3 regions of the Aliivibrio sp. S10_S31 genome follow, and region 1 is predicted to be linked to each of the others. Evidence: predicted binding sites of a transcription regulator. Region 1 holds the regulator's gene; each other region holds the start of a gene.
What was found. Region 1 encodes MetJ, which represses methionine synthesis genes. Its sites were predicted from a motif close to TTAGACNTNTANANGTCTAA; they were not measured.
Positions count from the first base shown of each region.

Region 2: metK (methionine adenosyltransferase) is a predicted target of MetJ. The motif match lies at 2,745-2,764, and genes of this name have one in related genera.
Region 3: metN (methionine ABC transporter ATP-binding protein MetN) is a predicted target of MetJ. The motif match lies at 2,480-2,499, and genes of this name have one in related genera.

Region 1 is NZ_JAAUWR010000003.1:177,717-182,537, forward strand. It holds gene HC728_RS03785 (alpha-amylase family glycosyl hydrolase) at 1-1,512, opposite strand, end outside; gene metJ (met regulon transcriptional regulator MetJ) at 1,632-1,952, opposite strand; gene HC728_RS03795 (O-succinylhomoserine (thiol)-lyase) at 2,299-3,465, shown strand; gene HC728_RS03800 (bifunctional aspartate kinase/homoserine dehydrogenase II) at 3,465-4,821, shown strand, end outside.
Region 2 is NZ_JAAUWR010000006.1:90,093-94,913, reverse strand. It holds gene rsmE (16S rRNA (uracil(1498)-N(3))-methyltransferase) at 1-5, opposite strand, end outside; gene HC728_RS07040 (endonuclease) at 79-783, opposite strand; gene HC728_RS07035 (SprT family zinc-dependent metalloprotease) at 875-1,375, opposite strand; gene metK (methionine adenosyltransferase) at 1,540-2,694, opposite strand; gene tkt (transketolase) at 3,059-4,821, shown strand, end outside.
Region 3 is NZ_JAAUWR010000002.1:257,547-262,367, forward strand. It holds gene HC728_RS02705 (ABC transporter permease) at 1-138, opposite strand, end outside; gene HC728_RS02710 (ABC transporter permease subunit) at 141-1,169, opposite strand; gene HC728_RS02715 (hypothetical protein) at 1,463-1,630, opposite strand; gene gmhB (D-glycero-beta-D-manno-heptose 1,7-bisphosphate 7-phosphatase) at 1,846-2,397, opposite strand; gene metN (methionine ABC transporter ATP-binding protein MetN) at 2,621-3,655, shown strand; gene HC728_RS02730 (methionine ABC transporter permease) at 3,645-4,322, shown strand; gene metQ (methionine ABC transporter substrate-binding lipoprotein MetQ) at 4,361-4,821, shown strand, end outside.

The DNA.
Region 1 (4,821 bases):
AAAAATCTGCTCGGTGATGAGATCAATTAAGTTACCTTTTGACCCAAGCTGTTCTGCATCTAAGGAGAGCGTTTGATCTGCCTCTTGAGTACTTACCATATAAACAATTGCATCATTTTCAGATTGTTTATGATCGATATAGACTTCTTTATTTGCTACTAAATTAACTCTTTTACCTTTAGATAAAGCAGGGTGCTTAATACGTAATTGCATTAATGCGGTAACGTAATTTTTTAAATCCGTTTGCTCTGGAGTCAACTTGGCGGTAAGACCATCAATTTTGGCAGATGATCGAGCTATGTGATCATCACAAAGCCCTTTAATGGCACAGGTATCTTTATTCTCTTTTTTGGAAAAACCGTCAACTTGATCACCAATTTCATCACCATAGTATAGGGTTATTGGGCCTGTATAAGCGGCTTGAAAAGAGAGGGCTGCTTTGTGTCGAGTCCAATAGTTTTTGTCATTTGGATTAGCAATATCACCACGTTGAAGTAAGTCACCAAAGCGAACAACATCGTGATTTCCTAGCATTAAATTCGGTACAGCATGAGGAGGGTAAAGCTCGTGCATTTGCATACCTTGATTAAGCCAATCCCCTCCTTTATGTCCTACGCCACTTTCATTAACTGCAAAGGTTTCAGCAATGCGAAAACGCAGAGGAAAGTCAAAAGCTGAGCAAAGAGCAGGATTTTTTTCGCTGCCATAACCTGTTTCAGTTATGTAGTTTTCGTTATTCCAGATCTCGGCAACCATATAGCCGAGTGGATTTACTTGTTCACCTTTATTATTGGTATAAAAGGTTTCTTTTGATGCGGCGTCAACGGCTTTACGAATGTTCGTCCAAGATTGTGTTGGCACTTGGTAGGCTTGGTCTAATCGCCAGCCGTCGATTTTTAATTCTTTAATCCAGTAGGTTGCGACTTCTTTATAAAAAGCTTCGCTTTCAGGGTAGTTAACAGGATTGTGCTCTCCTGCTGGAAGTAACCCTGTTGGCGATGGCTTAATCAGTCCTTTTTTATGGTGGCCAAATACGCCATCAAATAATACGTAAATACCACGCTTGTGAGCCTCTTCAACCAGTTCTTTGGCTTTTTCTAATGTGCCAAAGCGTGGATCTATTTTAAAAAAGTCAGTAGCAAAATATCCGGTAGCATCGAGTTTATCAGCCCAATGGTCTTGATTATCTAGAGGGGCAGATTCAAAGACAGGAGTCATCCAAATGGCATTCATACCAAGCGATTGAATGTAATCTAATGAATCAATAATTCCTTGTAAGTCACCATTATGATGACTTGGGCCATAGCCAGTGCCATGTCCGATTGTGTTATCACCATCGACAAAGCTTTCGACCATGATTTGGTAAATTCGTAAGTTATCGCTTTGTGCCGTCATTTGCGGATCACACTGATAAGCTAAGGAAGAGAGGTCATTATTAGATGTTGAGCTACATGCGCTCAAAAGTGAGGTAATAGCGAGGGCTATTGTTGTTTTTGCGATCTGTTTTTTCACAGTAAGTCCTTTATATTTATAAGTAGGGCACTGTGATTATTTATTAGCCAAGAGGGAATGTAATCCTCCTAATTTTATTAAAAGAAGGAGGAGACAAAAGGAGGAGGAATAAAACGTATTTACTCTTCGTCAAACGCTTCGAATTCGATCCCCATTGCCGTCATTAATGCTTTTGCTTCAGCTGGAATATCATCTGGACGATCTTTACGTAGATCTTCATCTGTTGGTAAAGGCTGGCCAGTGTATGCGTGGAGGAATGCTTCACACAATAATTCACTGTTTGTCGCATGACGTAGGTTGCTTACTTGGCGACGAGTACGCTCGTCAGTAAGGATTTGAAGTACCTTTGTTGGAATAGAAACAGTAATTTTTTTTACTTGTTCGCTTTTTTTACCATGTTCGGCATAAGGACTTAAATAGTCACCATTCCAATCAGCCATTGTTCACCTTCGTTCAGAATTATTGATGTATATAAGTAGAATAGGCGATTTTAGCGATATTTACCGCTAAAAGTAAAGACATATAGACGTCTAGAAGTGTTGACGTCTCATTTTGTGGTGGTAAAGTAGACTATATACTTATGGATTAGCGTATATCAGTCATATTAATTATATGAGCGGGAAATTGCGAAGGAAAATTATCTATTATTAGAAATAAATTTCGGTAATTAATTTTATGTAATTATGAAATTTAAGACATGAAGATAAAGACATTCCCTTGTAAGCCTGTTTAGATAGTTTATATCGTTGGTATTACATTACTGCACCGCAGTTTGGAAGGGAAATTATGAGCGAAAGAAAACCTGCAACTATTGCTGTTCGTACCGGCATTGAAACAGACTCACAACATAACGCTGTTGTGCCACCTATCTACTTATCAACTAACTATAGTTTCCCAGAATTTGGGGATGTGCCTAAGTATGATTATGCTCGTTCTGGAAATCCAACTCGAACTCAATTAGAAACCACTCTTTCAGATTTAGAAGGTGGTGCAGGTGCAGTAGTAACTAACTGTGGAACATCCGCTCTTAATTTAATGGTATCGGCACTGCTTGGTCCTGACGATTTAATTGTTGCTCCCCATGATTGTTATGGAGGAACTTATCGATTGTTTAATACCCGTGCAAATAAAGGAGATTTTCAAACTTTATTTGTAGACCAATCTAATACTGAAGCTTTAGATGCTGCAATTGCTAAAAAGCCAAAATTAATCTTACTTGAAACCCCTTCAAATCCATTAGTACGTGTGGTGGATATTGCTGAAATTTGCCAAAAAGCGGCTCAAGTTGGTGCGTTAGTCGCAGTAGACAACACTTTCCTTTCTCCTGTACTACAGCAGCCTCTCTCTTTAGGGGCGGATTTTGTTATTCACTCTACGACTAAATATATTAACGGACATTCTGATGTTGTTGGCGGTGTACTTATCGCTAAAACAAAAGATCATGCGGATGAGCTTGCATGGTGGGGGAACTGTATTGGAGCTACTGGTACTGCATTTGATAGCTACTTAACACTGCGTGGTATTCGAACATTGGGTGCACGTATGCGTGTGCATGAAGAAAATGCAATGGAAGTTCTCAAATGTCTTCAAGAACAGTCATTAGTAGGTACGATTTACCACCCAAGTTTACCTGATCATCCCGGTCATGAAATTGCAAAGCGTCAACAAGCAGGCTTTGGTGCTATGCTCAGTTTTGAACTAAATGGTTCACTTGAGCAATTGAAAGTATTCGTTAAAGAATTGAAATACTTCTCTTTAGCCGAGTCTTTAGGTGGTGTTGAAAGTTTGATTGCGCATCCAGGAACCATGACACATAGAGCGATGTCTGATGAAGCTCAAGAAGAAGCCGGATTAGCTCCAACATTATTGAGATTATCTGTTGGATTAGAAGATAGCCGAGATCTTATCGCTGATCTTCAACAAGCATTTACGATTGCCGCAGAGGTGAAATAATGACAAAACCTTGTTCTCGTCAATTACACAAATTTGGTGGTAGCAGCTTAGCTGACCCTGAGTGCTACCGCCGAGTTGCCACCATCTTAAAAGAATATTCAAATGAACATGATTTGATTGTTGTTTCTGCAGCAGGTAATACAACAAACCGTATTTTAGAGTGGATAGATAACCTTTCTAAAGATGGGCGTTTAGCTCATAACACATTAGAGTCTTTGCGGACATACCAACAGGAATTGATAACTGAATTACTGTCTGCTGAGAATGCTGAACCTTTATTGGCTGTTTTACATCAAGAATTGATTGCGATAGGGCAATTACATGCACCGTTAACAGAGGTGCAGCAAGCTGATGTATTAGGTCATGGTGAAGTATGGTCTTCAAGATTACTTTCTGCGTATTTAAATCAAATTGATTTACAAGCAGCTCCTCTTGATTCTCGAACCTTTCTAAGGGCAGAGCGAGCAGCGCAACCTGAAGTGGATCGTGTGCAGTCTTGGCCTTTGTTTAAAGAGCAGGTAGCTCAGCATCCACATGGACGAATTGTGATTACTGGTTTTATGGCTCGCAATCAAAAAGGAGAAACCGTACTTCTTGGTCGAAATGGTTCTGATTATTCGGCAACCATGATTGGTGCCCTTGGTGAGGCGTCGTGCGTTACTATCTGGAGTGATGTTGCTGGTGTGTTTAGTGCTGATCCTAGAAAAGTTGAAGATGCGTGTTTACTGCCATTATTAAGATTGGATGAAGCGAGTGAGTTAGCTCGTTTAGCCGCGCCGGTATTGCACAGTAGAACATTACAACCTGTAGCTCAAAGTGCATTAGATTTGAGTTTACGTTGCAGTTATCAGCCTGAATCTGGTTCAACCCGAATTGAGCGTGTATTGGCTTCTGGACGAGGTGCAAAAATTGTCACGTCATTAGAAGATGTCTATTTGATCCAGCTTGGCTTTGGTCGTGGACAAGATTTTGAACGCGCTCAACAAGAGGTTCTTTCTTTACTTACTCGTTCTCAACTGCAGCCATTAGCCTTAGAGCCTCAAGCTGATCAGTTTACATTATTGCTCGCTTATACTTCTGAAGTCGTGAATGAAGCGTTAGAAGTGCTACAAAACTCAGCGGTACATGCTGAAATTAAGCTAAAAGAAGGCTATTCAATGGTTGCTGCTGTTGGGGCGGGTGTTACCGCGAATGCCATTCATAGTCATGGTTTTTATCATCAACTGAAAAATTCCCCTCTTGAATTTGTGTACGCATCAGAATCGGGCTTAAGTCTTGTCGCTATTTTACGTAAAGTTGATACCTCATCGATCATTAATGCCATTCATAACAGCTTATTCCAAGCGCAAAAACGAG
Region 2 (4,821 bases), on a different contig from region 1:
CTCATGGTCTACTTTTCTTTAACTATCTTGTATTTAAGGATGGAGGTTAAAGTGTGCTTTTTCAACCTCTAATTATGTCTATTTGCGACATGCTTTGTAGACAAACTGATTATGGTTGCCTTGAATTTTAGCAATGCGCTTATCGCGTTCACACTCCCACTCAGATACAGGGTATTGCTTATCCCATGCGTTCATTAGTTGACGTTGTGATTTTGATAAATTGAAACGATACTCTTGGTTCATGTATAAATAAGTACGAGCAATAGCACCTCTTGATTGTGCTGGTGGCTCAGCGACACGTCCTTTGAAATCCACTTTGAAGGCACACTGGCCGTAATATGCGCCTTTATTGCCATTCCATTGTGAGAAACGGAAATTAGATCGGTCACCATTTACTTCGCCAATTGCTGGAACCAGGTTATGTAAATCGGCTTCCATTAACTTAAATTGCTTATCTTTTCGGGTGCAGTTTTTACGACCACCATCTTGCCAACATTGGCGTTGGTGACCAAATTGCCATGCTGGAACCACGTGTTCCCACTCGATTCGGCTTGCTCGTTTTTCTTGTTTACGCACGTTATAGCCACAACTTTGTAAATCAGGAATGCCTTTCTTTTTATCTTTCCAAGTAATGTCACAGCCACAATAAAATGAGGTTGGGTGATCTAAATAGATTTTGACTGCTTCTTTTTTGGCTTTTGAAAATGAAGAAGGGGGAGCGGCTAATACATTAAATGCAGAGCCAATAGCGATAATGCTAATAAGTAAGCGGATTAATTTCATAATAACTACTACTGATGATTGTATTAATCCAGTAAGAGTAGCTTATTGTTAAACCGCTTTATAGATAAATTAATTATTAGAAGTCGTTAATTTAACTACAGTTGATTTTAGCTCTAGAGAGTTTTAATGGCGATTGACAGTTTTTACATACATATTGAGTCTGTTTTTTTTGCACTCGATTATGGCGACGTACCGTTAATTCGTGTGTCGAGCATTTGCAACGATAAGGAAAGGTTTTTCCTTTAACTGAATCGACACTGAAACTGTGTGTTGTACGAGCGGGGAGGTTGAATACTTGATTCATGACTCCTTGCCATTCTTTTCCGTGAGGGCGCACACGACCATACAATTTGAATGTGATTAGGTGAGCGATTTCATGAGGGATCACTTCATTAATAAACGTGTGTTGATTTTCTTCTAATAAAATAGGGTTAATGCGTATTTCCCAGCCTTGAAGACGTGCTGTTCCTGCAATTTTTCCACGCTGAGTAAATTTGATTTCTGGCAGAGAAAAAGGACGATTAAAAAAGGTAGAAGCTTGTTGAATACATTGTTGTGCTTTTGCTATTGATGCTTGTTGAAGTGGGGTCATTACGTCTCTTTATTATCGGTTTTCAAACTTCCGGAAAGGAAGAACGATTAAATAGACCATTTCAAAGAGGATTAATCAATAGATAGGAAGATATTATTCATGCTGTAAACATAAAAAAGGAAGCCGAAGCTTCCTTTTTAAATTCAGAAATAAGTAAATAGTACTTATTTAATACCAGCAAAATCACGAAGGATTGCTGCTTTATCTGTTGCTTCCCATGGGAACTCTTCACGACCGAAGTGACCGTAAGCTGCTGTCTTCTTGTAGATAGGTTGAAGAAGGTTAAGCATTTCTTGTAGGCCGTATGGGCGTAGGTCGAAGTTTTGACGAACGGCTTCAATGATGATGTCGTGAGATACCTTCTCAGTACCGAACGTTTCAACCATGATAGATGTTGGATCAGCAACACCGATTGCGTATGAAAGTTGGATTTCACAACGGTCAGCCATGCCAGCTGCTACGATGTTTTTCGCTACGTAACGTGCTGCGTATGCTGCTGAACGGTCAACTTTTGATGGATCTTTACCAGAGAATGCACCGCCACCGTGACGAGCTGCACCGCCGTATGTATCAACGATAATTTTACGACCAGTAAGACCACAGTCACCCATTGGGCCACCGATAACAAAACGACCAGTTGGGTTAATAAAGAAGTTAGTGTCTTTATTTAACCATTCTGCAGGCAGTACTGGCTTGATGATTTCTTCCATTACTGCTTCACGAAGATCTGGTGTTGTTACAGAATCACAGTGTTGTGTTGAAAGAACAACTGCATCAATACCAACAATTTTACCTTGGTCGTATTGGAAAGTTACTTGAGATTTTGCATCTGGGCGTAGGAAGTCTAGCTTGCCACTTTTACGTACTTCTGCTTGTTTTTGAACAAGTAGGTGAGAGTAGGTAATTGGAGCTGGCATTAAAATTGGCGTTTCGTTAGTTGCGTAACCAAACATGATACCTTGGTCACCAGCACCTTGTTCTTTAGGGTCAGCTTTATCAACACCTTGGTTGATGTCTGGAGATTGCTTACCAATTGTGTTTAGTACGGCACAAGAGTTTGCATCAAAGCCCATGTCTGAATGAACGTAGCCGATTTCACGAACGGTTTCACGAGTGATTTCTTCGATATCAACCCATGCAGAAGTGGTTACTTCACCACCAACCATCACCATGCCAGTCTTTACGTATGTTTCACACGCAACACGCGCTTTTGGATCTTGTTCTAAGATCGCATCAAGTACTGCATCTGAAATCTGATCTGCAATTTTATCTGGATGACCTTCTGATACTGACTCAGAGGTAAATAGGTGCTTAGCCATAAGGGAGCTCCACTTCTATAAATAATAAGTTCTAAAAATACCCACAATCTATATAAGTCTATACGTTTAACAGTGTAGGTGTTTTTCCATCTAGACGGCCATAATAAAGTAAAATTGATTAATTACAACTCATTTAGTTTAAGAAAATAAATATAAGACATAACCAATCGTTTGCGTTTTGTTGTGAGATTTATCGGTATAAATCAGGTTTTCTGTCAAAATCGTGAAAAAAAGCGTCTTATTTACTAAGTAATCGTTTGCAGTGCCGATGAGGCTTTGCGACAATACGCACCTGCAAATTTAGGTTAATCAATAGTGATTAACTTGCTCAACAATATAGTCCTTCGAATTTTCAGGAGCAGGCATGTCTTCACGTAAACATCTAGCAAATGCAATCCGCGCTTTAAGCATGGATGGTGTTCAACAAGCAAATTCTGGTCACCCAGGCGCACCTATGGGTATGGCAGATATCGCTGAAGTATTATGGCGTAGCCACCTAAATCACAACCCACAAAATCCAGAGTGGGCTGACCGCGACCGTTTTATTCTTTCAAATGGTCATGGCTCTATGCTGATTTATTCTCTGCTTCATCTTTCAGGTTATGACCTGTCTATCGAAGACTTAAAGAATTTCCGTCAACTGCATTCTAAAACTCCAGGTCACCCTGAGTATGGTTATGCACCAGGCGTAGAAACAACTACGGGTCCATTAGGTCAAGGCATCACTAACGGTGTTGGTATGGCGATGGCTGAAAAAGCATTAGCTGCACAATTTAACCGTGAAGGCCACGATATCGTTGATCACAACACATACGTGTTCATGGGTGACGGTTGTCTAATGGAAGGTATCTCTCACGAAGCGTGTTCACTTGCTGGTACATTAGGTCTAGGCAAATTAATCGCATTTTGGGATGACAACGGTATCTCTATCGATGGTGAAGTTGAGGGTTGGTTCTCTGACGATACACCTAAACGCTTTGAAGCATACGGTTGGCATGTAATTCCTGCGGTTGATGGCCACGATTCAGATGCTATCAATGCAGCAATTGAAGCGGCTAAAGCTGACCCTCGTCCTTCGTTAATTTGTACTAAAACAGTAATTGGTTTTGGTTCTCCAAATAAACAAGGTACACACGACTGTCACGGCGCTCCATTAGGTGCTGAAGAAATTGCAGCAACTAAAGCTCAATTGGGTTGGGAACACGGTGCATTTGAAATTCCTGCAGATGTGTATGGCGAATGGGATGCAAAAGAAGCGGGTTCTGAAAAAGAAGCTGCTTGGAATGCAAAATTCGATGCATATGCTGCGGCATACCCTGAATTAGCGGCAGAATATAAACGTCGTGTAAATGGTGACTTACCTGCAGAATGGGAAGAAAAAGCAAATGCAATTATTGCTGATCTTCAAGCTAACCCTGCAAACATCGCATCACGTAAAGCATCTCAAAATGCACTAGAAGCGTTTGGTGCTATGCTACCTGAGTTCATGGGCGGCTCTGCTGACCTTGCACCATCTAACTTAACGATGTGGTCAGGTTCTAAATCTTTAGAAGCAAATGACTTCGCAGGTAACTACATCCACTACGGTGTGCGTGAATTCGGTATGACAGCAATCATGAATGGTATTGCTTTGCACGGTGGTTTCGTACCATACGGCGCAACGTTCCTAATGTTCATGGAATACGCTCGTAATGCAATGCGCATGGCTGCACTAATGAAAGTGCAAAACATCCAAGTTTACACGCACGACTCTATCGGTCTTGGTGAAGATGGTCCAACTCACCAACCAGTTGAGCAAATTGCTTCTCTACGTTTAACACCAAACATGAGCACATGGCGTCCATGTGACCAAGTTGAATCTGCTGTAGCATGGAAACTGGCTATCGAGCGTAAAGATGGTCCTTCTTCTTTAATCTTCTCTCGTCAAAACCTTGCACAACAAGAGCGTACACAAGAGCAAGTTGCAGATATCGCTAAAGGTGCTTACATCCTTAAGGATTGTGAAGGCCAACCTGAGTTGATTCTTATTGCAACAGGTTCTGAAGTTGAGCTTGCAGTTGAAGCAGCAGCACAACTGACAGCAGAAGGTAAAGCGGTACGTGTTGTTTCAATGCCATCAACAGATGC
Region 3 (4,821 bases), on a different contig from region 1:
ATTTACAAACACTTCGGCAAAAATAGAAAGGACCAATAAAACGGATAAAATTAAGAATGACCAATAACCTCTTTTGATCCCCTTAAAACGCTGAATTTTCTTTTGCGTTAATGGACTTAAATTGAATGATAATGTCATAACTAGGCTCCAAACTTCACGCGTGGATCCACCACAGCAACACACACATCAGACAAAATATTGCCTATCATTAACATCATGGCGTTAATAGCAAACAACCCCATAACCACTGGGTAATCACGCTCCATAATGGCTTCGTATCCAAGCAACCCAATACCATCAATATTAAAAATAACCTCAATTAAGAATGAGCCCGTCATAAAGAACATCAGCGAATTACCAAAATGACTCGCAACAGGAATTAAGCTATTACGCAATGCGTGTTTACGCACTGCTTTTCTAAATGGCAACCCTTTCGCAATGGCAGTACGAACATAATCAGACGCTAAGTTCTCCATTAAATTATTTTTCATTGTCATGGTAAGTAGTGCAAAGTCGCCAATCAAATAACAAAATAGAGGAAGGATGGCATGCCACATAATGTCTTTGATTTGTTCAAATGCACCGAAATCATCAAAGTCATCACTAATAAAGCCGCCCATTGGAAACCACTCTAATTGATAACTAAACAAGCTAATCAAAAAGACCCCAATGACATAACCGGGTAAAGCAAAACCAACAAAGATGGCAATTGAGGAGGTTGAATCTAGAATAGAACCATGTTTTAGCGCTTTTAAGTAGCCAAGCGGAATGGATATGAGATAACTGAGCAAAAACGTCATCCCTCCATAAAAGAGAGAAACAGGTAAACGTTCGGCTATCATGTCCCAAACAGGTTCATAATAACGAGTGGACTCACCCAAATCTAAAACAACCAACTTAGTTAACCAATCATAATACGCTTCAAACACCGGCTTATCTAAGCCATAAAAAGCATTCAGTTCTTCAATCTGCTCTTCCGATAAGGCGTTATTACCATCGGTAACACTGCTTGTGCCGCCCGTTTCTGAAGCACCCTGCATTTGTAGACTTAGCAACATACGCTCTACTGGCCCACCCGGAACAAATCGAGTAAGAGCAAAAATAAGTAAAGTAATACCGATAAAGGTAGGAACAACTAATAAAAGTCGCCTAAGTAGGTAAGATATCATCCGTGACAGTACTCCATGTCCTTCGACAAACTCCTTTGTCGTTATACGAGTTAGGCTATATTTCTAGCCCAAACTGTATTTATTTTTATAATAATTTTATTAAGTTAGTTCAATAGTTAAGTAACTACAAAGGCAACCATCGATAATGTAATTGAGTTAACAGTTTGCAGAATAGCACGGGGATTAGAAAGTAAAAGGCGAGTTTTTGACACAATTGTTATGAAAGTGTCACAAATTAATCCTCATTGGATTAAATTATCTACTGATAAAAAGAGAATTTTTAAACGAGGTTGTTACTGAAAAGGAATTTCACTTAAATGAGAAAGTATATCTTGTTGTTGTTCATCCGTAAGTAGATCCCACGTGTTAACCGTTTCATCTACAGGAGCTTTTTGATGGCATAATGCTTTCGGTTGCTCTTTGTCTAAAAGCAAACTCTTACCTTTATCAAGCTTATTCATAACGACCACCTTCATCTGTAATCCTTAATCAGATCACTTAAAATCCATCTATATACTCAACTCTAGGTAAATTTGCCTAATAAAGATACACTTTTCTCATCTTAAAAATAAGACAGAAAGAAAAAGTCCGCTAACATATTCATTGTTAACACATAAAAAAACGCCCACAGATTTCTCTATAGGCGTTTCATTTATATTCTCTTTAACGAATCTAGCTAAGCAGACAAGAACTTTGGTACATCCGCAACACTATCAAGAACTGTTGTTGCTAATGCTTCACCTTCTTCAGTTACTGGCTTACCAGTTCGAACTAAAATACGAGTACCAACACCAGCCGCTTGCGCTGCCATCATGTCTTCTTTCTTATCACCGATCATGATTGAATTTTCCATGTCGATATCTAAGAAACGTTGTGCAGAAACCAACATACCCGGATTTGGTTTACGGCAGTCACATGCTTCTTTGTATTTTTCAACAGTCGCTTCAGGGTGGTGAGGACAGTAATAAATACCATCGAAGTCAACGCCATTATCAGCAAAGTTCCAATCCATCCACTCAGTAAGGATTTCAAATTGATCTTCAGTGAACATACCGCGAGCAATACCTGATTGGTTAGTTACCAATACTAATAGGTAACCCATTTCTTTGAGTTTTTTCGTAGCCTCAAATACACCATCAATGTATTCAAAATCATCGCGTTTATGAACATATCCGCGATCAACGTTGATCACGCCATCTCTATCAATAAATACCGCTGGTTTGGACAAGGTGACACCCTCTATGAATCAAATCGATTAATACTAAAAATTATCTCATGCTTTTTACTTATTGACACCTTATTTTATGCGTTTAGACGTCTAGACGTAAAAATATCTATTGACTTAAATCAGTATCCGAAATAGCATCAGTAAAACATAAAAAATGAGAGATTGCTCAGGTTTTGTAACCTTTGTTAACTATCTTTTTACGAAATGCAGTTCAAGGCGAATCATGATTGAAATAAACCGTGTTAATAAGATTTTTTATCAAGGAGCAAAGGAAATTAATGCTCTTAAAGATATTAATCTTCGTATTGCTCAAGGCACCATCTTTGGTGTGATTGGCTCATCGGGTGCAGGGAAAAGCACACTGATACGCTGTGTAAACATGTTAGAAAGACCAACTGATGGTGAAGTGATTGTCGATGGCGTAGATTTAACGAAACTCTCTTCTAGCGAGTTAAGTAAAGCTCGTCGTAATATTGGGATGATCTTCCAACACTTTAACCTTTTAGCATCACGAACTGTATTTGATAACGTTGCTTTACCATTAGAGCTTGCTGGTAAATCAAAACAAGAAATTCAAAAGAAAGTAACTGAATTATTAGATTTAGTTGGCTTAGCAGATAAACACCATACTTATCCTGCAAACCTTAGTGGTGGTCAGAAACAACGTGTTGCTATCGCTCGTGCACTTTCAACGGATCCAAAAGTGTTACTGTGTGATGAAGCAACTAGCGCCCTTGATCCTGCAACAACAAAATCAATTCTAGAACTGATTAAAGATCTAAACCGTAAATTAAGCATTACTATTCTTATCATTACCCATGAAATGGAAGTGGTAAAAAACATCTGTCATGAAGTAGCAATTATCGGTGGTGGTGAACTGGTTGAGAAAGGAGCTGTTAGTGACATTTTTGCGCATCCAAAAACAGCACTAGCTCAAGAATTTATTCGTGCAACATTAGATCTATCAATCCCTGAAGATTTCAAAGCCCGTTTGAAAGATACTTATGTTGAAGGTAGTTACCCTCTTATTCGTTTAGAATTTACAGGCTCAACGGTTGATGCTCCTGTTATCAGTCAAATATCTCGCGAATTTGATATTGATATTAGTATCTTAAGCTCTGATATTGATTACGCTGGTGGTGTTAAATTTGGTTTAATGCTTGCTGAAGTATTTGGTAATCAAGAATCAACTCAAAAAGCAATTGAGTTCTTACGTAATCATCATGTAAAAGTAGAGGTGTTAGGTTATGTCGTTTGATGTGATTTCTGCATGGCTTAATTTAAACAGCAAGTTATTATTAAACGCAACTGGCGAAACCCTATATATGGTTGCGGTTGCTGGTATCGTTGGCTTTGCTATTGGTATCCCTCTTGGTGTTGTTCTTCATATCACTAAAAAAGGTGGTCTAATGGAAAACACCGCGTTTAATAGCGTACTTGGTGCGATTGTAAACGTAGGACGTTCTGTACCTTTCTTGGTTTTAATGGTTGCAATTATCCCTGTAACAAAACTGATTGTTGGTAGCTTTATTGGCACTACAGCAGCTATCGTTCCACTAACCATTGGGGCGATTCCATTTGTTGCTCGTTTAATTGAAGGTGCGTTAATCGAAGTACCAAGTGGTCTGGTTGAAGCGGCACAATCAATGGGCGCAACACCACTGCAAATCATTACAAAAGTACTGCTTCCAGAAGCACTACCAACTATTTTAAACTCAGTTACAATCACACTAGTCACTCTGGTTAGCTACTCTGCAATGGCAGGTACTGTTGGCGGCGGTGGTTTAGGTGATGTTGCTATTCGATATGGTTTCCACCGTTATGATTTAACTATCATGGCAGTGACCGTTGTTATGCTGATTGTTTTGGTTCAAATCATTCAATCTGTTGGTGATGCTTTAGTTAAAAAAGTCGATCACCGTTAATTTTATTTAATATGGAATTCATTTTTAAGGAGTAAATAATGAAATTGAATCTGAAAAAACTGGCTGCTGTTGCTGGCCTAGCATCAACACTTATCCTTACAGGTTGTGGGCAAGAAGAAGCAAAAACAAACTCAATCAAAGTGGGTGTAGTCGCAGGAGCAGAAGCGCAAGTGGCTGAAGTAGCTGCTAAAGTAGCAAAAGAGCAATACGGCCTTGATGTTGAATTAGTTATATTTACTGATTATGTAACACCAAACGCGGCATTAGAGGATGGCTCTATTGATCTAAACGCATTCCAACACAAACCATATCTCGATCAACAAATTGCTGACCGAGGTTATAAATTTGAAATTGCTGGTAGCTACTTTATATACCCAATAGCTGGCTATTCTAAACAAATAACATCAGTTGACCAAATTAAAGATGGTGACCGTGTTGCTGTACCAAACGACCCAACAAACTTAGGCCGTTCTCTGCTTCTTCTTCAACAACAAGGACT